Regions from separate parts of the Faecalibacterium sp. i21-0019-B1 genome, predicted to be linked through region 2. Evidence: riboswitches for the same ligand, from Rfam matches in the RefSeq annotation. Region 2 holds a riboswitch; each other region holds the start of a gene.

Evidence for each region. Region 2 has a riboswitch for thiamine pyrophosphate ahead of ACGHP1_RS09960 (energy-coupled thiamine transporter ThiT). Riboswitches for the same ligand answer to the same signal wherever they lie in the genome.
Region 1: another riboswitch for thiamine pyrophosphate. It lies ahead of thiD (bifunctional hydroxymethylpyrimidine kinase/phosphomethylpyrimidine kinase); the one in region 2 lies ahead of ACGHP1_RS09960 (energy-coupled thiamine transporter ThiT).
Region 3: another riboswitch for thiamine pyrophosphate. It lies ahead of thiW (energy coupling factor transporter S component ThiW); the one in region 2 lies ahead of ACGHP1_RS09960 (energy-coupled thiamine transporter ThiT).

The regions. Positions count from the first base shown of each region.
Region 1 is NZ_AP031425.1:1,481,738-1,489,325, reverse strand. Features, by position in the region: gene ACGHP1_RS07535 (chromate transporter) at 1-124, opposite strand, end outside; gene ACGHP1_RS07530 (aspartate dehydrogenase domain-containing protein) at 233-1,033, shown strand; gene ACGHP1_RS07525 (NAD(P)-dependent oxidoreductase) at 1,049-1,945, shown strand; gene ACGHP1_RS07520 (TIGR00730 family Rossman fold protein) at 1,987-2,523, opposite strand; TPP riboswitch at 2,620-2,726, shown strand; gene thiD (bifunctional hydroxymethylpyrimidine kinase/phosphomethylpyrimidine kinase) at 2,784-3,584, shown strand; gene ACGHP1_RS07510 (TENA/THI-4 family protein) at 3,577-4,254, shown strand; gene ACGHP1_RS07505 (rhomboid family intramembrane serine protease) at 4,845-5,477, opposite strand; gene ACGHP1_RS07500 (CYTH domain-containing protein) at 5,474-5,962, opposite strand; gene ACGHP1_RS07495 (class I SAM-dependent rRNA methyltransferase) at 6,159-7,385, shown strand.
Region 2 is NZ_AP031425.1:1,989,417-1,997,004, reverse strand. Features, by position in the region: gene ACGHP1_RS09990 (sodium:alanine symporter family protein) at 1-272, opposite strand, end outside; gene ACGHP1_RS09985 (MATE family efflux transporter) at 471-1,802, opposite strand; gene yfcE (phosphodiesterase) at 2,112-2,657, shown strand; gene ACGHP1_RS09975 (DNA-3-methyladenine glycosylase) at 2,657-3,493, shown strand; gene bilS (flavodoxin family protein BilS) at 3,586-4,077, opposite strand; tRNA gene ACGHP1_RS09965 (tRNA-Ala) at 4,141-4,216, opposite strand; gene ACGHP1_RS09960 (energy-coupled thiamine transporter ThiT) at 4,358-4,987, opposite strand; TPP riboswitch at 5,070-5,169, opposite strand; gene ACGHP1_RS09955 (sporulation transcriptional regulator SpoIIID) at 5,280-5,528, shown strand; gene sigG (RNA polymerase sporulation sigma factor SigG) at 5,579-6,346, opposite strand; gene ACGHP1_RS09945 (sigma-70 family RNA polymerase sigma factor) at 6,903-7,588, opposite strand, start outside.
Region 3 is NZ_AP031425.1:2,525,483-2,533,070, reverse strand. Features, by position in the region: gene ACGHP1_RS12645 (histidine phosphatase family protein) at 1-539, shown strand, start outside; gene cbiB (adenosylcobinamide-phosphate synthase CbiB) at 536-1,489, shown strand; gene ACGHP1_RS12635 (threonine-phosphate decarboxylase) at 1,486-2,553, shown strand; gene ACGHP1_RS12630 (cobyric acid synthase) at 2,550-4,046, shown strand; gene ACGHP1_RS12625 (precorrin-8X methylmutase) at 4,043-4,717, shown strand; gene ACGHP1_RS12620 (hypothetical protein) at 4,880-5,161, opposite strand; TPP riboswitch at 5,352-5,459, shown strand; gene thiW (energy coupling factor transporter S component ThiW) at 5,751-6,266, shown strand; gene thiM (hydroxyethylthiazole kinase) at 6,282-7,103, shown strand; gene thiE (thiamine phosphate synthase) at 7,090-7,588, shown strand, end outside.

The DNA of each region.
Region 1 (7,588 bases), 510 kb from region 2:
TTGTCACCCACTTTTTTTCTTCCACAAATTCATTCTGCAGCAAAGCCACCATGGCATAACCGCCGCCAAACGTGAACGCACCAATTTTGAAAAACGTCCAGAAAAGCTCCTTTGTTTTCGACATAGCCTTCTCCTTTCTTGCGCCTTATTATATCATTTTTTGTTTTGATATGATATACTTTAATGGAATATGCTGTTTTCTTTGGAAAAAGCAGAAAAAGGAGTTTAGGATATGAAAACAAAATTTGGCATTGTAGGCTGCGGCTTTCTGGGCGGCATTGTGGCCAACGCATGGAAGAACGGTCTGCTGCCGGACTATGAGCTGGTGGGCGTGACCAGCCGTACCCGTGCTTCGGCGGAAAAGACTGCCGAAACGGTGGGCTGTGCCGTGTGTGACGATGTGGATGCTCTGCTGACACTGCAGCCGGAATACATTGTGGAGACTGCTTCGGTGGAGGCTGTGCGCGCCATGGCTGTGCCTGTACTGAAAAGAGGCGTGAATCTGGTCATTATTTCCATTGGTGCCTTTGCGGACCTTGATTTTTACGAGCAGGTCAAGGCCGCTGCCGTGGAGGGCGGTGCCAAGGTGCATCTGGCAAGCGGTGCCATTGGCGGCTTTGATGTGCTGCAGACCGTCACTCTGATGGCCGAGGCGCAGAAGCTGGCCGAGACGGCAGGCATTGAGACCCACACCGGAGCCAAGGGCTTCCGCAACACGCCGGTATGGGCCGACCACCTGCTGACCGATACCGAAAAGACCACCGTGTTCACCGGCAATGCCAAGCAGGCCATTGCCACCTTCCCCCGCCGCGTGAATGTGGCTGTTGCCACCTCGCTGGCCACCACCGGCCCGGAGATCACCGGCGTGACCATGCACTCGGTACCCGGCTGGGTGGGCGACGACCACTGCATCACCGCCGAGATCGAGGGCGTGAAGGCCGTGGTGGATATCTGCTCTTCCACCAGCGCCATTGCCGGTTGGAGCGTAGTTGCCCTGCTGCGCAACCTCTCCTCCCCCGTATGCTTCTATTAAAGGAGGGCTTTGCAGATGTTCAACAAACTGGTGGCCATTGAGCCGGTAAGCCTGATCCCTTCCGCCGAGGAAGCGCTGCATCAGTACGCAAAAGAAGTGGTGCTGTACCGCGATATCCCGGCCAGCGATGACCAGATCGTGCAGCGCATCGGAGATGCCGATGCCGTGCTTCTGAGCTACACCTCCCGCATGGGCAAAAATGTGATCGAGCGCTGCCCGAATATCCGTTACATCGGCATGTGCTGCAGCCTGTATTCTGAGGAAAGCGCCAATGTGGATATCGCCTACGCCCGCACCCGCGGCATCAAAGTGCTGGGCATCCGGGACTACGGCGACCGCGGCGTTGTGGAGTACGTCCTGCATGAGCTCACCGGCATCCTGCACGGTTTTGGGATGCCCATGCTGCGGGACGAGCCGGTGGAGATCACCGGGCTGAAGGCAGGCATCATCGGGCTGGGTGTGTCCGGCAAAATGATCGCCGACGCGCTGCAGTTCATGGGTGCCGACATTGCCTATTACAGCCGCACCCGCAAGCCGGATGCCGAAGCTGTGGGCATGGCCTATAAGCCGCTGGCACAGCTGCTGACCGAGAGCGAGGTGGTGTTCACCTGCCTGAACAAAAATGTCCTGCTGCTGGGCAAGGACGAATTTGCACAGCTGGGCGCAGGCAAGGTGCTGTTCAACACTTCCATCGGCCCGGGCTTTGACTCTGCTGCTCTGGAACAGTGGCTTGCTCTGCCGGGCACCCACTTTTTCTGTGACACCCGTGCCGCTGCCGGCCCGGTGGGTGAAGGCTTCTTTGCCCGTGAGAATGTGCATTGCGCGAATGTTTCTGCCGGACGCACCAAGCAGGCTTTTGTGCTGCTGAGCCAGAAGGTCCTTGCGAACCTCCGCACTGCACTGGGAGAATGATATAAAAAGGAAACGCTTCCCCGGCCGGGAAGCGTTTCCTTTTAGGCTTTATTCAAAATTGTTGTGATCTCTTCCAGATTCGCCGCAAATCGGATGCCCTGCTGGCGCTGCGGCGTGGAAAGGCCTTTCTCGATCATTTTGGCAAGCAGTGCTTTCAGGCTGTCGTAGTAGCCGTTCAGATCATACAGGATGCAGGGCGCGTCCAACTGGCCCAGCGAGACCTTGGACATTACCTCTGCGATCTCTTCCAGCGTGCCGGTACCGCCGGGGAATGCGATGAAGGCATCGCCCAGCTCGATCATCTTCGTCTTGCGCTCGGTCATGTCCTTGGTGACGATCAGCTCGGTCAGGCCATCGTGCTGCAGCTCCTGCTGCACAAAGAACTGCGGTTCCACACCGGTCACCGTGCCGCCTGCGTCCAGTGTGCTCTGGGCAAGCTGGCCCATCAGGCCGCTGCGGGAGCCGCCGTACACAAGGCGGTGACCGTTTGCACCGATCCAGCTGCCCAGTTCCCGGACAGCTGCCGCCAGCACAGGATCATTGCCCGCATTTGCTCCAAGATAGACCGTGATGTTCATGGTATTCCCCCCTTTGTTTTTTCCATTTTACCACGCAGCGGGCCGATTGAAAAGGGCCATCCCCTTGCAAATGCAGCGGCACTGTGGTATTCTTGAACGCAGAAAAAAGGGAGCCTGCAAAAGCAGGCTGAGAGTGGGCTGTTTGCCCAGACCTGTGACCTGATTTGGACAATGCCAACGTAGGGAGATACTGCTGCTTTAAAGTGCGGAGGTGCCTCCTTGCGGGCATTTCCGCATTTTTTGCAAAGGAAGTTGTAACCATGAAAACTGCATTGACGATTGCCGGCAGCGATTCCAGCGGCGGTGCTGGAATTCAGGCCGATATCAAAACCATGACTGCAAACGGCGTGTACGCCATGAGCGCCATTACCGCACTGACTGCCCAGAACACCATAGGTGTGACCGGCATTTTTGAAGCCACGCCCGAATTTCTGGCACAGGAGATCGATGCCATTTTTACCGACATCTACCCGGATGCCGTCAAGATCGGCATGGTATCCTCGGCAGAGCTGATCGGTGTGATCGCCGAAAAGCTGCACACCTACGGCGCAAAGCATATCGTGGTGGACCCGGTGATGGTTGCCACCTCCGGCTCCAAGCTGCTGCGGGACGATGCCGTGCAGGCACTGACCGAAAAGCTGCTGCCCATGGCAGAGGTGGTCACCCCCAACATTCCGGAGACTGAGATCCTTTCCGGCATGAAGATCACCGATGCGGCCGGAATGGAGACCGCTGCAAAGCTGATCAGCGAGAAATACCACTGTGCCGTGCTGTGCAAGGGCGGCCACCAGATCAATGATGCCGACGACCTTCTGTGGCGGGACGGCTGCGGCAAATGGTTCCGCGGCAAGCGCATTGCAAACCCCAATACCCACGGCACCGGCTGCACCCTATCCAGCGCCATTGCGTCCAATCTGGCAAAGGGCCATGATCTGGATGCATCGGTGGAGCGCGCAAAGGCCTACATTTCCGGCTGTCTTTCTGCCATGCTGGATCTGGGCCACGGCTCCGGCCCGATGGACCATATGTTTGCACTGAAGGGAGAGTTTGTGGGTGAGTGAGCAGACCTTTGTGCAGCAGCTGGTGCAGGAAAGTCTGCCTGTGTGGGAGAAATGTCTGCACTCAGAATTTCTGACCCACCTTGCGGATGGCACACTGGATGAAGCCTGCTTCAAGGGCTACATCGTGGAGGACAGTCTTTACCTGCGGGAATATGCCAAGGTGTTTGCCTGGGGCATGACCAAGGCAAAGGATATGCAGACCATCCGCACCTACTATTCCCTGCTTTCCTTCGTGAATGAGAGCGAGGATGCAGCCCGCCTGCACTATCTCAAGCACTTTGGACTGACCGATGAAGGCATCCAGAGCCTGCCGCTGCGGCCGGAGAACCGTGCCTATGTGGACTCTATGATCGAAGCCGCCAAAAACGGCGAGGGCGCAGCCGAGTGCATGATGGCCTGCCTGCCCTGTATGCTGAGCTATGGCTGGATCTTCCAGAAACTGCTGGAAGAAAAACCTTCCGTGCAGGATACCCTTTATGGTGCACTGGTGGTGGACTATGCTGACAAGGGCTATGAGGCGGCCTGCCGCGACTGGGCCGCGTTTGCAGAAAAAGTCTGTGAAGGCCTGAGCGACGAGCGCCTTGCCCGCTGCCGCGAGATCTTCCATGCCTGCTCGGAGCACGAGCTGAACTTCTGGGCCATGGCAGCTTCCCCGCGCAGTGACCTGTAATTTTTCCTAAAATATAAAATGCACCCGGCCTGTGGGCAGAACCGCAGCAACCGGGTGCATTGTTTTGTTCAGGGTTTCGTGGCCGCAGCCGCAGGCATGAGCCTTCGTGCCGGAAACAAGGGAGCCCTAAAACAAAAACTCCCCCGGCTCTTCTGCCGAGGGAGTGGAAAAGAAAAACGCCCCTAACAGAAGAACTCTCTTCTGTCAAGGACGAATAAAATTTGGCCTTTTATCCGCGGTGCCACCCTGACTTCATGGGCATGACCCCATGCACTTGGCGGGATGCCAACACATCCCCGGCAACTGACGTATGCCCTACGTTGCAGAATACTGTGCGGCGAAAGTTCTCCGCAGTTCCCTGCACCCTCAGCGGTCCATTTCGGGAAAATATAACGCAAAGTCACACTTTCCTTGACGAACTGTTTCCGGTCTGCTTCTCAGCTGTACAGGCTCTCTGTACAGGCATGGTTCGCCGTTATCTCTGCTTCAACGGTTTAGTGTATTGAAGTTGGCTATATTAAACCACGGATTTTTCGTTTGTCAATACCTGTTTGCAAATTTTTCAAAATCAGCCTATGTCCACAGTGGGTTCAGCGCTTCCGGCGGCTGTTCGTGCTGGAAAACTTCACCGCTTTTGCCGGCCTGCGGCGGCTGTGCAACGCACTGTAGTAGCCAAAGGCAGTGCCGCATAAGCCGCCCACAATGTGCATGAAGTTTGCTACATTGTCGTGCACAAAAATGATATCGTACACCTGCTGACCAAAGTACAGCGCTGCAACCAGCAGCATGGTGACCGGGATGCCGCCGGAGAAGCCCGCCAGCGACGAAAGCATGATAAGCATAAACACGATGCCGGACGCGCCCAGCAGCCCCGAACGCGGGAACAGCACGCATTGCAGCACGCCGGTGACCAGAGCGGTGAACACCATGCCGCACAAAAGCGGCTTGCTGCCGTACTTTTCTTCCATTGGCGGGCCAACAACGAGCAGCAGCAGCATGTTATTCAGAAAGTGGTCCCAGCTGGCATGGCCCAGCACATGGCCGAACAGCCGGATGTAGAACAGCGGGTCCTTCAGCGAGGAGCGGTAGACACAGAACAGGTGCATGGTGCTCCACCCGTCCGTCCACTGGTCGAGGAACAGCACCAGAAGTGACAGCAGGAAAAATGTGAGGATCACCGGGGAGTTGTACTGCAGTTCCAGTTTGAGTTTTACTTTTTTCATCCTCTTGTCTCCACCCAGTATTCGCCCATGCTCTGGCCGGGCTGGTTCGTCACTTCATCCTTGAGGTACTCGCCAAGGCCGCAGCTTTCCGGTTGCCATGCAAGGGCTGCTTCCACCGTGGGGTACTCCACCTCGGCATACCAGAACTCGGTAGGCTGGCCTTCGTCCACATGGTTCACTTCCAGCACAGAACCGTCCGGCAGGGTGTAGCTGCGGCGCAGCTTCGGGATGAGAGGTTTAGCGATAATCTTGTATTCCAGATCATCAAACAGTTCTTTGTCGATGCTGCGCTCGATCTCCTCGCGGGCAAGGCCGCCCCCGGATTTGAAGCAGAGGATGTAGTCCGTTCTGCCGCCGGTGAGGGCTTCTTCCCGGATGCGCACAGTGGGCCGCACGCTGATATAGCCCTGCCGCATGGCAAATTCCTCCCTGAGGGGCAGCCCCTCCGGCCAGCCCTTCACCATCCATTTGCGTTCGATTTCCATAATGCATCCCTCTTTCATGCGGTTTTTTGGCATTTCTTATTTATAATAACATGATTTTGTGCTATTATAAAGGGTAGATTTTTACTCCTTCAGTCTGCTTCGCAGCCAGCTCCCTCAGTGAGGGAGCCTATCCGCACGGTAAGCGTGTCGAGCGAACGCGGGACGAAGGGAGTTCGTCCATGATAAGGAGAACCATATGAAAGAACGCGCTTACCCTGTGTATACCGTCAACAAACACGCCGAAGGCCTGCTGGTGGGCGGGCACCCTTGGGTGTATGAGAACGACATCCTCCATTCCCCGGAAAATGAGCCGGAAAACGGCACACTGGCCGATGTGGTCAGCACCAAGGGTTCCTACCTTGGCACCGGCTTTGTCTCGCTCAAAAGCAAGATCCGCGTGCGGCTGATCTCCCGCAATGCCAACGACACCTTTGATGCTGCGTTCTGGCGCCGCCGGGTGGAATATGCATGGAACTACCGCAAGACCGTGCTGGAACCTGCAGACCTTTCTGCCTGCCGCGTCATTTTTGGCGAAGCCGACCAGTTCCCCGGCCTGACCGTGGACCGGTTCAGCAACATCCTCGTCACGCAGACCCTGAGCATGGGCATGGAAAAGCTCAAGCCCGTCCTCTTCCCCATTCTGGCAGAAGTCCTGCGCGCCGACGGCCAGACCATCGACGGCATCTACGAGCGCAACGATGAGGCTCTGCGCGCAAAGGAAGGTCTTGAGCAGAACAAAGGCTGGTTTGAGCTGCCCGGTGAGACTCATCCGGCAAGCACCCAGACCGAGATCTGCGAGAACGGAGTTTACTATCATGTGGATTTCGAGAACGGCCAGAAGACCGGCTTCTTCCTTGATCAGAAGTACAACCGCCGGGCGGTGGCACGCCTTGCTGCAGGTCACACCGTGCTGGACTGCTTTACCCACACCGGCAGCTTTGCACTGAACGCCGCTGCGGGCGGCGCTGCCCGTGTGACCGCCGCCGACATCAGCGCCGAGGCCATTGCCATGGCGCAGCGCAATGCCCAGCGCAACGGTCTGACCAATATGGACTTTTTGTGCGAGGACACCTTTGAGCTGCTGCCCCGCTTGGAAAGAGAGGGACACCCCTACGATTTTATCATTCTGGACCCGCCGGCCTTTACCAAGGCGCGCCGCACTGTGGAGAACGCCATGCGCGGTTACAAGGAGATCAACTACCGTGCCATGAAGCTGCTGCCTCGCGGCGGCTATCTGGCAACTGCCAGCTGCTCCCATTTTGCCACCGAGGAGCTGTTCATCAAGATGCTGCGCGCCGCTGCAAAGGATGCGCGCCGCCAGCTGCGGCAGATCGAGGTGAAACAGCAGGCACCGGATCATCCGATCCTGTGGGGCGTGCCGGAGACGAATTATCTGAAGTTCTTCCTCTTTCAGGTGATTTAACGATTTGAATACCCTCCGTTTCACTCTGGGTATCTTCAGCGGAAGTTTTATTTTTAATTAAAAACACATTTTCCCGTCGGGGCCTTTCGCGTGAAAATGTGTTTGGAGCGGCCCTGCGATTGCAAGGCAATGAAAGCCCCGGTGGGGCTTTCAAGCAGGCGAGCGGTCTGCGCCAGCAGATGGAAGGGCCTTGCCCTGACAAG
Region 2 (7,588 bases):
GCGCCTGCCACACCGGCAATGTTGCCGGTGCCCACGGTGCCGGCCAGCGCGGTGCACACTGCCTGAAAGGGAGTCATGGCGCCATCGGAAGCGTCTTTTTTGCGGAACATGCGTCCAATGGTGATCTTGATGGCGTAGGGAAATTTGCGGATCTGCAAAAAGCCCGTGCGAACGCTCAGGAGCAGGCCTACGCCGATGATGCACACCATGGCGGGCACGCCCCAGATGAATTGGTTGACCGCCTGATTGACGGCCGTGATCGTCTCGATCATATTTTTCCCACATCCTCTGTTAAATTGCGCTTTTCCAGCCGAAATGCCGGAAAACAAACACCTTATTTTACCGCAGTTTTTGCGTACTGTCAAATAAAATGCACAAAAAAGAGGGAGGATTTTTGGCAAACTCTCCCTCAACTGCTTGAAACTATTTTATTTTACTTGTCCTTCGCCGTCCAGCGCTTTCAAGAAGGCTCAGCACTTTCCAACTGCCTTGCGGTACACCGGGTAAGCCACGATGGCGGACAGCACTTCGGTGATCCAGAATGCATGCCACACGCCGTTGGCACCAAGGAAATGGCACAGCACAGCGGCCAGCGGCATGATGAATACGATGTAGCGGCACAGCGAGATGACCAGCGATTCTGCGCCCTTGCCAAGGCCTTCCAGTGCACCGGAAGAGGTGGTGGATACGGCAGAAACCACAAAGCCCAGACAGATGATGCGCAGGGCAGTCTGGCCGATGGCGACGGTTTCGGGGTTGGAAGTGAACAGCTGCATCAGCGGGCGGGAAGCGAACAGGCAGATGACCGTGCCCGCAGCCATGATGGCAGCACTCATGATGAGGGTGAGTTCGTAGAGCTTTTTCACGCGGGCGTGCTGTTTGGCACCGTAATTGTAGCCAATGAGCGGGCGCATACCCTGCACGATGCCATTGGCGGGCAGATACAGGAAGGTCTGCAGCTTGTAGTAAATGCCCAGCACCACCACGTAGCTCTGGGAAAAGCCCGCCAGCAGGCCGTTCAGGAAGGTAACCAGCAGAGAGGGCAGGGCCAGATTGAGGATGGCCGGCACGCCGATGGCATACAGTTTGCCGTCCAGTGCAGCATCCGGGCGCAGGCAGCTGCGGCGCAGTCGGATAGGCAGCTCAGTACGGACGTAAACGAAAAGGTAAACGCACAGGCTCAGCAGCTGGCCGATGCCGGTGGCAAGGGCCGCACCCGCAATGCCCATGGCAGGCACCGGGCCAAGGCCGAAGATCAGGATGGGGTCCAGAAGGATATTGCACACACAGCCAAAGATCAGCGCCGCCATAGTCACCTTCATGCGGCCCACGGCCTGAAACATCTTTTCAAAGGCCAGTGCCGCCATGTTGATGGTGGCAAACAGGAATACGATGGTGGAGTAGGTGATGCCGGATGCGATCAGGCCTGCGTCGCTGGTGAACCGGCGCAAAAAGCCCGGCATGATGACAATGCTGACAATGGTGATGAGAATGCCGTGCATCAGGCTCAGCGCCATACCGTGGGTGGCGGCAGTCTCGGCCTTTTTGTGGTCGCCCGCGCCAAGGTACAGTGCGATCATGGCATTGATGCCGATACCGAAGCCGATGGCGATGGCGTTGGCAAAATTCTGGATCGGGAACACCAGCGACAACGCAGTCATGGCGTCTTCGCTGATGCGGGCCACGAACAGGCTGTCCACGATGTTGTACAGACTGTTCACCAGCATGGAAATAACATTGGGCAGCGCCATGGATACCAACAGCGGCAGCACCGGTTTTTCTTTCATAAAGGTCTCGTTCATAGTGTTTGCATTGCTCCTGTAGAGAAAAGGAATGAATTACTGCAGCCGCGGAATCGTCAGGGCGAGACTGCTCGAAGATAAAAGCAGACGCAAAAAAGCCACACAATGGCTTTTTTGAAGTCATTGTGTGGCGAAAAGTAGCATACTGCTGTAAAAATCCACACGAATTTTATTAACTGTAGGATAACACGGCTTCCGGCAGATGTCAAGAGGTCAAACAGATAAAGTATGACTTTTATAGACTTGACCATTTTTCACCGGGAGGCTAAAATAAAAATAGATACTTTATAAAATAAGGAGAATCCTGCCATGAAATGGATGATCGCATCCGACCTGCACGGGTCGGCGTTTTATTGCAAAAAAATGATCAAAGCGTTTGAGCGGGAGAGAGCAGATCGGCTGCTTTTGCTGGGGGATCTTTTGTATCACGGCCCCCGCAACGACCTGCCGGAGGGTTATGCCCCGAAGGAGGTCATCCCGCTCCTGAACGGGCTGAAGCCGGCGCTTTTGTGCGTGCGGGGCAACTGTGACGCTGAGGTGGATCAGATGGTGCTGGATTTTCCCATTCTGGCCGACTATGCGGTGCTGCCGGTGGGCAGGCGGCTCGTTTACGCTACCCACGGTCATGTGCACAACCTGAAAAACCTGCCGCCGCTGGCTCCGGGGGATGTCCTGCTGCATGGCCACACCCACATTCCGGCGTGGACAGAGTTCGGCGAAGGCAATCTCTACCTGAACCCCGGTTCTGTGAGCATCCCGAAGGAGGGGAGTGCACATAGCTATATGACACTGGAAGGGGAGACTTTCCTTTGGAAAACGCTGGAAGGCGAAGTGTACCGGGAGCTGGAGCTGTGATGGGGGCAATGGAGCTGGAAGAGAACACGGTTCAGATCCGGGATGATTTCGACCCGGACAAAATTCTGGAAAGCGGCCAGTGCTTTCGCCCCCGGAAGCAGGCGGAGGGCTGGTATCGGTTTGTTTCCGGGAGACAGCTGCTTTACCTCAGACCACTGCGCAGCGGAACCTACACGGTGCGGTGTGAGCCGGGCGCATGGGAAACCTTCTGGCACGGTTACTTCGACCTTGGCCGCAGCTATGCCGCCCTGCGCGGAAAGCTGGACAGCCGGGACGACTTTCTGCAGCGTGCCATGGAATACGGCCGGGGCATCCGGGTGCTGCGTCAGGATGAGTGGGAGATGCTGGTCAGCTTCATCATCTCGCAGCGAAAGAGCATCCCGGCTATCCGCAGGGCGGTAGAGCTGCTTTCGGAGCGGTTTGGCGAGCGGCTGGGCAGCGATAGCGAAGGGCCGGTGTATGCGTTCCCGACAGCAGAAGCGCTCTGCTGTGCCGGGGAGCAGGCGCTGCAGGAGTGCGGTCTTGGCTACCGCACCCGCTACGTGCTGCATGCGGCGCAGCAGGCGGCAGAGGGCACACTGGACCTGAAGAAGCTGGCTTCCCTGCCCGATGAAGCACTTTTTGCCCGTTTGATGGAACTGGACGGTGTTGGCAAAAAGGTGGCAAACTGCGTGTGTCTGTTCGGCTATGGCCGTGTGGGCCGTGTGCCGGTGGATGTCTGGATCGAACGGCTCATCCGGGACGAGTTTGCCGGGCAGGACCCGTTCCCGCAGTTCGGGCTGGAAGCAGGCATCGTGCAGCAGTACCTGTTCTTTTATAAAAGAAGCGTGGGATAAGAACCGCGGAGCCGCAGGCAGGAGCGTAGGATCATCCGCTAAGCAAAAAAGGCAACGGCTTCCTCTGTTTGAGGAAAACCGCTGCCTTTTGATCATTTTACCGCCTGCTTTAACCGTTCCAGATCTTCTGCATCCGGGTGAGAAAGGGCGTTGTCAAAATTCTCGATCAGTGCATCCAGATTGGGCAGATGGATCGGCTGCTTTTTCATGCCCTCATACCGCTGGCGTACCGAAAGCGGCATCTTGCCCTGACACATATAACGGCCGAAGACCGTGTTGCTCCTGTCCAGTGAACGCTCCACCTTTTTCAGGATCTTGTTGAAATACTCCTCACTGCCGCCAAAGCCGGCGGTGCCAAAAAGGAAGATATTTTTGCCGTGCAGCTGCTTCAAAAAGTCCAAAGTGCTTTCGTCAGCGTTTCCCTTGTCTGTCCAGAAGCCCACATAGAGGTCGTCTGCTTCCATGGCAGCAGGGTCCGGGGTGCCAAAATAGCAGCAGTTTTCCTGTGGCAGACAGGCGTGCAGCGTGTCTGCCAATAATTTTGTGTTGCCTGTTTTACTGCTGAATACGATCGCGTAGCTCATAGTTTCTCCTTTGGTCGGTAACAACAAAAAACACCACACGTTTCCGTGCGGTGCTTTTCCTTCTGGTGGAGAATACCGGGATCGAACCGGTGACCTCTTGCATGCCATGCAAGCGCTCTCCCAGCTGAGCTAATCCCCCAGATGTTTGTGCCGTGCCTGACGACAGGAGTAATTATACCAGCGCTTTGCCGGATTGTCAACAGCTTTTTTGGGATTTTCTGCAAAAAAATTCCCGCCGGGGAAATGCCCTTCCCGGCGGGAAAAATGACTGCGAAAAAACTTACGCTCTTGCGTTCTGCGGGTCGAAGATCTGCGGTGCGACACGGATCAGGATCACCACAAGGACCGTGGTCAGAATGGCTTCGGGCAGCATGTAGGTGGCGTTGTACACGGCACTGTACAGCCAGCACAGACCGTCCACGCTCATGTTGGAGATGCCGGGAAAGCCGATCTCGGTCATCCAGCTGAAAGCGTAGTCGTAGTCCTTCCAGACGATGTAACCGGACAGAAAGCTGCACAAAAAGCGCAGCAGGCACACCACAAAGGCGCTGACACCGACACCCACGGTGCGGTTGCGGAAAGGCTTTGCGATCAGGCAGGCAAAGCCCAGCACCGTGAAGGCCAGAAGGTAGTCCAGCAGCACGCAGCCCACCTGTGCCGTGAGGGTCTGGCAGTATGCCAGATTGCCAAGGCCCTGCACAAGCTGGATCAGGCTGTTGACGAAAGCGGTCATGATGCCCCACTTTGCGCCGTGGCGGTAGCTCATTACCAGAATGGGCACCATGCTGAACAGGGTGATGGAACCGCCGTGGGGCATGAGCGGGATCTGGATCATGCTCAAAACGGTGGACAGAGCGATCATCAGCGCACCCTCCACCAGAATGCGGGTCTTGGAATAGGTTTTGGTCATAGGGATTCCTCTTCTCAGAACGATAGTACACAAAAACAAAATGCGCCCGCTTTCCAGCAGGCGCACGGGGTTTGTGAAAGAACGGACAGTTCTGCAAACTCCCACGCCGGCATTGTCCGGTCAGGTAAAAGGGTACTCCGCAAAACGCGGATCTCAGCCTTTCGGCACCCCTGTTTTTATGTCCATGCAAAAGTATAGCGCGTCCGGCGCAAAAGTCAAGCCCCGGCGGAACATATCTGCCCCGGCCTGTGCATAGGCTGTACCATAAGTTCACAATGGGAGGAGTCTGGATATGAAGGGAGACCCCGAACAGAGGGCGGTACAGCTGGGCGAATATATCGCGGCCAACCGGGCCACAGTGCGTGCGGCGGCAGCGGTGTTCGGGTGCAGCAAGTCCACCGTGCACAAGGATGTTGCGGTGCGGCTGCGGACGCTGCAGCCGGAGCTGTTCCGGCAGGTGCGGGCGGTTCTGGCCTGCAATAAGGCAGAGCGGCATCTGCGCGGCGGTGCGGCCACCCGGCGCAAATACAGCCGCAGATAAAAGACGGCACACTTCCGAACAAAACGGAAGCTGTGCCGTCTTTTTTAGGTTCAGTCCCGGGTGCGGAACTGGCTCAGTGCGCCTTTTTCCAACCGGCTGACCTGTGCCTGACTGATGCCGATCTCCTGCGCCACCTCCATCTGGGTCTTGCCCTGCAGGTAGCGCAGCTCCATGATCCGCTTTTCCCGCGGGGTCAGCCCGGCCACGGTCTGCCGGAACTGCAGCCCGCTGATCCAGCTGTCCTCGCCGTCCGGGTCCCGCACCTGATCGATCACATACATCGCATCGCCGCCATCGGTGTACACCGGCTCTTCCAGACTGATCGGCTCCACCACCGATTCCAGCGCGGCGGTCACTTCGCGCCGGGCAAGGCCCGCCGCCTGCGCGATCTCGTCCATGGTCGGCTCGCGGCCAAGCTGCTTTTCCAGCGCTTCACGGCTCTGCATGGCCCGGTAGGCGGTATCCCGCAGGCTGCGGCTCACCCGCAGGGCATTGTTGTCCCGCAGAAAACGCCGGATCTCGCCAATGATCATGGGTACACCGTAGGTGGAAAAGCGCACCGGCTGGGCGGGGTCAAAATGATCGATGGCCTTGATCAGCCCGATGCACCCCACCTGAAACAGGTCGTCCAGATTTTCGCCGCGCTGGGCGAACCGCTGCACCACGCTGAGCACCAGCCGCAGGTTGCCTTCCACCATTTGTTCCCGGGCTGCTGCATCACCGGCGTGGGCGCGGGCCAGCAGTTCCCGCTTTTCGGCTTCGGTCAGCACAGGCAGCTTTGCAGTGTTCATGCCGCACAGCTCCACTTTGTTGTACATCCAAACGCCCCCGGTCTGTTTTGATCTTCACCGGGAGTATGGGATGCGCAGCGGCATTGTATGCGTGGAAAAAACTGTGCGCTTTCCCGTTTGACAGGAAAGCGCGGCAAAATATTGTTTTTCGTGCAGATTTATGATATGCTGTATTTGCGGCGGCAACGCCGCCATCAGGCGCTGTGCCCACAAACGCAGGCGGCTAGTCCTTACCGGTACTTGGGTGCCGGCTAAAGACGATTTTTTCTTGAAGATCTCGTTCTCCCCGGATGCCCAAGGGCGGAAAGGGGGGATGCACCATGACGTTTGAACAGGTCGTGCTTCTGCTCACGCTTCTCGGCGGAGCAATCTACGTTACGTTTGAAATTACATGGACTGTTTCTCACAGTGATGACAAAAAGAAAAAATGACCGCCTCGAGTCCCAATCCGAGCGGTCATCTTTTCTTGACTAATCCGGTAAGGAACTAGCCGTTTGCAGGGCCAGCGCCTTTTGTAGTTTTATTATACGCAAATCAGCGTGGATTGTCAAGCCCAGCGGGCGGCAGTCCGCGTTTTTTCACCTCACTCGTTTTCCAATTGTACTTTTAAGGTATGGATGATCCGTTTTTCCAGCCGGGAAATGTAGCTTTGGCTGATGCCCAGTGCGTCGGCGGCCTCCTTCTGGGTGCGCTCAATGCCGTCCGCCAGACCAAAGCGCAGCTCCATGATCTGCCGTTCCCGCGGGGACAGGCTGTCCACGGCCCGGCGAAGCACAGCGCGCTCCGCATCCTGCTCCAGCCGCTGGCTGATCTGGTTCTCATCACTGCCCAGAATATCAGAAAGCAGCAGCTCGTTGCCGTCGCCATCCACGTTCAGCGGTTCGTCGATGCTGGCTTCCTGACGGCGGTTGGAGCTTTTGCGTAAGTACATCAGAATTTCATTGCCGATGCAGCGGCTGGCGTAGGTGGCCAGCTTGATGCTGCGCTCCGGCGTGAAGGTGTTCACCGCCTTGATCAGCCCGATGGTGCCAATGCTGATCATGTCCTCGGCAGGCACACCGCTGCTTTCGTACTTTTTGGCAAGGTACACCACCAGCCGCAGGTTGTGGGTGATCAGGTCGTCCCGGGCAGCGGCATCGCCTGCAGCCATACGGGAGAGCAGGACTTTTTCCTGTTCCGGGGTCAGGGGCGGGGGCAGGCTGGGCGCGCCCGCCAGAAAATGTGCGCCGCCGCAATAGCCCAGCCGTGCAAGGAGCCAACGCCAGAACC
Region 3 (7,588 bases), 540 kb from region 2:
GCCAGCGCGATATCCCGCTCTCACCCGAAGGCGCTGCTCAGCTGCGCCGGGCAGATTTTGACCCCGATGTGGTCTATGTTTCCACCTTGCAGCGCACCAGCCAGACGGCGCGCATCCTGTTCCCGGAGGCAAAGCTTGTGCCGGTGGACGGCCTGAAAGAGATGTGCTTTGGCAGCTTTGAGGGCCGCAATTTCATCGAGATGGAAAAGGACCCCGAGTATCAGGCATGGGTGAAGGCCAACTGCGAAAGCCCCTGCCCGGACGGAGAGCGCAAGACAGATTTTTCAGACCGCATCTGCCGCACCGTGGCAGAGCTGATCGATAAAGCTCTTGCCGCAGGCGAAGAGCGGCTGGTCATTCTGGCCCACGGCGGCACCCAGATGGCCGCCATGGAGCGGTTTGCCGTCCCCCACAGGGACTATTACGCATGGTGCGGGCCCAACGCGGGCGGCTTTGTGCTGGATGCAAAGGACTGGACGGAAAAGCATCTGCTGTATCTCGTGAAGACCGTCCAGTACACAAAGGAGAGCAAGGCATGATCCTTCAGGCAGTTGTCGGCGGTTTTGTGCTGGACGCGCTCTTCGGCGACCCGGCGTGGCTGCCGCACCCGGTGGTGCTCATGGGCAGATGCATCTCCCGGCTGGAAAAATTCCTGCGCGCCCGCCTGCCCGGCACCCCGCAGGGCGAGCTGCTGGGCGGTGCCGTGACGGCGTTCTGCCTGCCGGTGGGCACCTTTCTGGTCACGAGCCTTGTGTGTCTGGCGGCGGCAAAGCTCAGCCCGTGGCTGGGCCTTGCCGTACAGATGTTCTGGTGCGGGCAGGCGCTGGCAGCCAAGGGCCTTGCGCAGGAGAGCACAAATGTGTATAACGAGCTGGTCCGGAACGACCTGCCCGCTGCCCGCAAAGCCGTGAGCCGCATCGTGGGCCGCGACACCCAGGACCTGACCGCCGAGGGCGTGACCAAGGCCGCGGTGGAAACGGTGGCCGAAAATGCCAGCGACGGCGTCATTGCGCCGCTGCTGTATATGCTCATCGGCGGGGCACCGCTGGCGCTGACCTACAAGGCTATCAATACCATGGACAGCATGCTGGGCTACAAAAACGAGAAGTATCTTTACTTTGGCCGCGCAGCCGCGAAGCTGGACGACCTTTCCAACTACATCCCCAGCCGCATTGCCGCCCTTTTGTGGGTGGCCGCTGCGGCCTTTACCGGCAACGATGCCAAGGGCGCATGGCGCATCTGGCGGCGGGACCGGCGCAACCACGCCAGCCCCAACAGCGCCCAGACCGAAAGCGCCTGCGCCGGTGCACTGGGCGTGCAGCTGGCCGGCCCGGCTTACTATTTTGGCGAATATTACCCCAAGCCTACCATCGGTGATGCCCTGCGCCCCATTGAACCGCAGGACATCCTGCGCGCCAACCGCATGATGTATGTGGCAAGCGGCTTTGCGCTGGCATGGGGTGCAGCAATACGGGGGTTCCTTGCATGAAACAATTGACCCATGGCGGCGACTGGGCGGGCTACCGCGCCGAGTTTGGCCGCGACCCGCTGGATTTTTCGGCCAATGTCAGCCCGCTGGGCCTGCCGGAAGGGGTGGCAAAGGCCATTACGGCAGCGCTTGCCACGGCAGACCGCTACCCCGACCCGCTGTGCCGGGCCCTGCTTGAAAAACTGGCGGTGGCTGAGGGAGTGCCCGCCGAATGGCTGCTGTGCGGCAACGGCGCGGCAGACCTCATCTTCCGGCTGGCGCTGGCTGCAAAGCCCCGTACCGCCCTTGTGACGGCACCCACCTTCGCCGAGTACGCCACCGCCCTTGAAACGGCAGGCTGCACGGTGGAACGGCATTTTTTGCGGGAAGAAAACGATTTTGCGGTGACGAAAGATCTCCTGAACGCGGTGCACCCGGGTACAAATATGGTATTCCTCTGTCAGCCCAACAACCCCACCGGCCAGCTGGCAGAGCCTGCCCTTGTGGAAGCGCTGCTGCGCAGATGCGAAGCCGTGGGTGCGGTGCTGGCCGTGGACGAATGCTTTCTGGATTTTCTGCCGGAGGGCGAAGGCCTTTCGGCAAAGCATCTGCTGAAAAACAGCAAAAAACTGATTATTTTAAAAGCCTTCACCAAGCTTTACGGCATGGCAGGCGTGCGTCTGGGCTATTGCCTGTGCTCTGATACAGAGCTGCTTGCCCGGATGCAGGCAGCGGGCCAGCCGTGGGCGGTTTCCAGTCTGGCACAGGCGGCGGGCATTGCTGCGCTGGACGAGACGGAATATGTGGCGAAGGTGCGTGCATTGATCGAAGCACAGCGGCCTGTGCTGGCAGACGGCCTGCGGGCGCTGGGCCTGCGGGTGATCGAGGGCCGGGCTAACTATCTGCTGTTCCGCGCGCCGGAAGCGCTGGGCGAAGCGCTGCGCCGCAAGGGTGCAGTACTGCGCAGCTGCGGCAATTATCCGGGCCTTGATGCCAGCTGGTACCGCACCGCCGTGCGCACAGAAAACGAGAACCGGCAGCTGCTTGTACTGCTGGCCGAAACCCTGCCGGAGGTGGCACAATGAGCAAGGCAAAATGCATTATGGTGCAGGGCACCATGAGCGGTGCGGGCAAAAGCCTGCTGTGCGCGGCGCTGTGCCGCATCTTTGCGCAGGATGGCTACCGCGTGGCCCCTTTCAAAAGCCAGAACATGGCCCTGAACAGCTTCGTCACCCGCAACGGTGCAGAGATGGGCCGTGCGCAGGTGGTGCAGGCACAGGCTGCAGGCGTGGAGCCGGATGTGCGCATGAACCCCATCCTGCTCAAGCCCAGCAGCGATGTGGGCAGTCAGGTGATCGTGAACGGCAAGGCCCGGGGCCAGATGTCTGCCGCCGATTATTTCAGGATGAAGCGCAGCCTTATCCCGGACATTCTGGAAGCCTACAACAGCCTTGCCGCCGAGAACGACATTATCGTGATCGAAGGCGCGGGCAGCCCGGCGGAGATCAACCTGAAAGCCGACGATATCGTCAACATGGGCCTTGCAAAGCTGGTGGATGCGCCGGTGCTGCTGGCGGGCGATATCGACCGGGGCGGCGTATTCGCCCAGCTGTACGGCACTGTGGAGCTGCTGGAAGCCGACGAGCGTGCCCGCATCAGGGGCCTGATCATCAACAAGTTCCGGGGCGATGTGGAGATCCTGCGGCCCGGCCTTGCCATGCTGGAAGAAAAAACACACCTGCCCGTGCTGGGCGTAGTGCCGTACCTGCGGGTGGAGATCGAGGACGAGGATTCTCTCTCCGACCGGCTGGATACAAAAGCTGCGGTCAAGCCGCTGGATATCGCCATCCTGCGCCTGCCGCATGTATCCAACTTCACCGACTTTATCCCGCTGGAACAGCACCCGCTGCTGGGCGTGCGGTATGTGCAGCGCACCCGCCAGCTGGGTGCACCGGATCTCGTCATCCTGCCCGGCACCAAGAACACCATGGACGACCTGCGCTGGCTGCGGGAAAGCGGACTGGAAGCGGCGGTGCTCAGGCTTTCGGCAGCCGGTACGCCGGTGCTGGGCGTGTGCGGCGGCTATCAGATGCTGGGCGAACAGCTCTGCGACCCGGCAGGGGAGGAGAGCGGTACCCCCTGCACCCTGCGGGGCCTTGGCCTGCTGCCCACCACGACGGTGTTCGGCACCGAAAAGCACCTGACCCAGACCGCAGCCTGTGTGACCACAGAACCCTTTGCAGGCGCAAAGCTGACGGGCTACGAGATCCACGCAGGCCGCACCGAGGTGCGGGGCAGTGCGTTCTGCATCCTTGCAGACGGCACGCCGGAGGGCTGTGTGCAGGACGGTGTATTCGGTACCTACCTGCACGGCCTGTTCGACACCGGCGAACTGACCGAAAAACTGACCGCATTTTTGTGCAAACGGAAGGGCATCGATCCGGCCGGGGCCGAGCTTATCCCCATGGAGCAGTACCGTCAGCAGCAGTTTGATCTGCTTGCCGATGGTGTGCGTGCGGCACTGGATATGCCCGCCATCTATGCCGCTATGGGAATGCAAAAAGGAGACAACACATGACACCGCAGCATCATCTGCCCGCCGACATTGAACGGACGAGCATCTCCATTATCACAAGGGAATTGGACGAGCTGGGCCTGACCCCGCCGCCGGAGACGGCTGCGGTGGTCAAGCGGGTCATCCACACCACCGCGGATTTCGACTATGCCAAAAATCTGCGCTTTACACCCGGCGCGGTGGAAGCCGCAGTCAAGGCCCTGCACGCGGGTGCTTTCATCGTTACCGACACCAATATGGCGCTGGCGGGCATCACAAAGCCGGGCCTGAAAAAACTGAACGGTGAAGCCATCTGCTACATGGCAGACCCCGCTGTGGCCGAAGCCGCAAAGCAGGCGGGCACCACCCGTGCCGTTGCCGCCATGCACCGCGCTGCCCGGGAGCACCCGGGGGCCATTCTGGCCATTGGCAATGCGCCCACGGCCCTTTTGACCATTGCGGAGGAAATGGAAGCCGGTCTGCGGCCTGCACTGGTCATTGGCGTGCCGGTGGGGTTTGTGAATGTGGTGGAAAGCAAGGAAGTACTGTTTGCCGCCTGCGAGCGATACGGCGTGCCTGCCATCGCCGCCATGGGCCGCAAGGGCGGCAGCAATGTGGCTGCAGCCATCTGCAACGCCCTCATTTACTCTGCCGCCGAAATGCTGGACCCCTCTGCCAGAGGGTGGAACGGATAAGGCGGAAACAGCATAACATCAAAAACCCGGAACCCTTTTTGAGCCGTTTTGGCCGAGAAAAGGTTCCGGGTTTTGTTCATGATTTTTTCAGAGAGCTATTTTGCAACAGCCCCATTTTCACGGAAAAGGTCCGAACCGAGCACGGCATCCACACTGCCGGCATCAGGCTGCGGGGAACGCCTTGTTCCACACTTCGATCACCTTGAACTTCGGGGTCCAGCCTTCGGGCTCAAAGCGGTCGCCCTTGGCAGCCATGGTGCCCTGCTCGGTGCACCACTGTGCGGCCTTGGCCATATCAGGGTCGGTCACATCCGCAAAGGCGGGTGCGCCTGCGGGTTCGGGCCTGCCTGCGGTGTTCCACACCAGCATCGAGCCTTTTGCATTGCTTCCCGTGATTGTAACATTGCGCATACCCGTAATGGTAAGGCCCAGGCCACCGTCCATTCGTGTATCATTGGTGCAGACCAGAACAATATCCGTGCTGTGTCCACCTTGAAAATACCATATTTCACCTTCTTTTTCAATAAAACCTGCGTGAAACGCCCCAAAACCTGCGTGAAAAACGTTTTGCACCGCTGTGCGCGCCTTTGCCCCCTCTTGCAATTTGTGCGCAAAGGGTGTAGAATACAGTCACAATCAAATACAGGGGAGCTTGTGAAGCAGGCTGAGAGGAAGTGCCCAAACTTCGACCCTTTTACCTGATGCGGATAATGCCGCCGTAGGAAGTCAGAATGGATGATTTTTTGCAGGAGGCACCGCGGAAGGTGTCTCCTGTTTTTTTGTTGTGTACCGATTACCATTAAGGAGGATGCCTTGTACTTTTCTGCGGAAGTGCCGCAGCGGGCTGAGGGGGAGCGCCCTGAGCTTTGTGACCGTCAGCGATGGGAAGCCGTGTTCCGGCGTGAGAGGAGACCAGCAAGTCTCGACCGCTTCTTATAGTTCCTGCGCCGGGTCTGGCACCGGGTGCGGGCTGTTTGCGGAGGCGCTGTATGGTTTTTGCTGCTTCCGCAGGTTTGGAAAGGAGCCTTGCCTTATGAAAAAAATCTCTGTGAAAAAGCTGGCGTTGGCCGGCATGCTGTGCGCTCTGTGCGTGGTGGGCAGCGTATTCAGCTTCCCCATGTTCGGCAGCAAATGTGCACCCATCCAGCACATGGTCAATGTGACCTGCGCGGTGCTGCTTGGCCCGTGGTGGGGCGTGGGCGTAGCCTTTGTGGCCTCGCTGCTGCGCAATCTGCTGGGTCTGGGCAGCCTGATGGCCTTCCCCGGCAGCATGTTCGGCGCACTGCTGTGCGGCCTTGTGTACCATAAGACCAAAAACATCCTTGCCACCATGGTGGGCGAGGTGTTCGGCACCAGCATTCTGGGCGGCCTGTGCGCTTACCCGGTGGCCATCTTCCTCATGGGCAAGAGCGCCGGCGACATCGCGTTCTATGCCTACATCGTGCCGTTCCTCATCTCCACTGCAGTGGGTTCCATCATTGCGGGCGTGCTGGTGTACAGCCTGCAGCGCTCCGGCGCTCTGCACAGCATGCAGAAGAGCCTTTCCTGACGGAGGGGCACCCGAATGTTCAAAACAGAATTCGAGAACCTGCGCCGCACCTGCCCGCTCATCCATAACATTACCAACTACGTCACCGTGAACGACTGCGCCAACATGGTGCTGGCCTGCGGTGCTTCGCCCATCATGGCCGACGATGCCGCCGAGGTGGAGGACATCACCACCATCTGCGGCGGGCTGAACATCAACATCGGCACCCTGAACAGCCGCACCATCACCAGCATGCTGCTGGCGGGCAAAAAGGCAAACCAGCTGGGCCATCCTGTGGTGCTGGACCCGGTGGGTGCGGGTGCGTCCCGCCTGCGCACCGACACGGCTTTCCGCCTGCTCCGGGACGTAAAGTTCACCGTGATCCGCGGCAACATCTCGGAGATCAAAACGCTGGCCTCCGGCGCGGGAACCACCAAGGGTGTGGATGCCGATGTGGCCGATAAAGTTACTGAGGAAAATCTGGATTCTGCCGTGGCCTTTGCCAAGGCCTTTGCAGCCCAGACGGGTGCCGTTATTGCCATTACCGGTGCCATCGACATCGTGGCCGATGCCGAAAAAGCCTACTGCATCCGCAACGGCAATGCCATGATGAGCAGCATCACCGGTACGGGCTGCCAGCTTTCGGCCCTGACGGCGGCGTTCGTCACCGCCAACCCCGGTCATCCGCTGGAAGCTGCTGCAGCTGCAGTGTGCGCCATGGGCCTTGCGGGCGAGACCGCCCACAAGCGCCTGACCCCGCTGGACGGCAACTCCACCTACCGCAATTATATCATCGATGCCATTTACAATATGACCCCGGATCAGCTGGAAGAAGGAGCAAACTATGAAGTGCGATAAGCAGAACATGCTTCTGTATGCCGTCACCGACCGCACATGGGTGGGCAAACAGACCCTCTATGAACAGGTGGAGAGCGCCCTGAAGGGCGGTGTCACCTGTGTGCAGCTGCGTGAAAAAGAGCTGGACGACGAAGCCTTTCTGAAAGAGGCTGTGGAGATCCATGCTCTGTGCCAGCGCTACGGCGTGCCGTTCTTTGTGAACGACAATGTGGACATTGCCATCCGCTGCCACGCCGAGGGTGTGCACGTGGGGCAGGAGGATATGGCCGCAGCGCAGGTGCGCGCCCGTGTGGGCGACGGTATGATGATCGGCGTTTCCGTCCACAGTGTGGAGGAAGCACGGGAAGCCGTCAAGCACGGCGCAGACTGCCTTGGCGTGGGCGCAGCCTTTGCCACCCACACCAAGACCGATGTGGATGTTCTGCCCCACGAGACCCTGAAGGCCATCTGTGATGCCGTGGACATCCCGGTGGTGGCCATTGGCG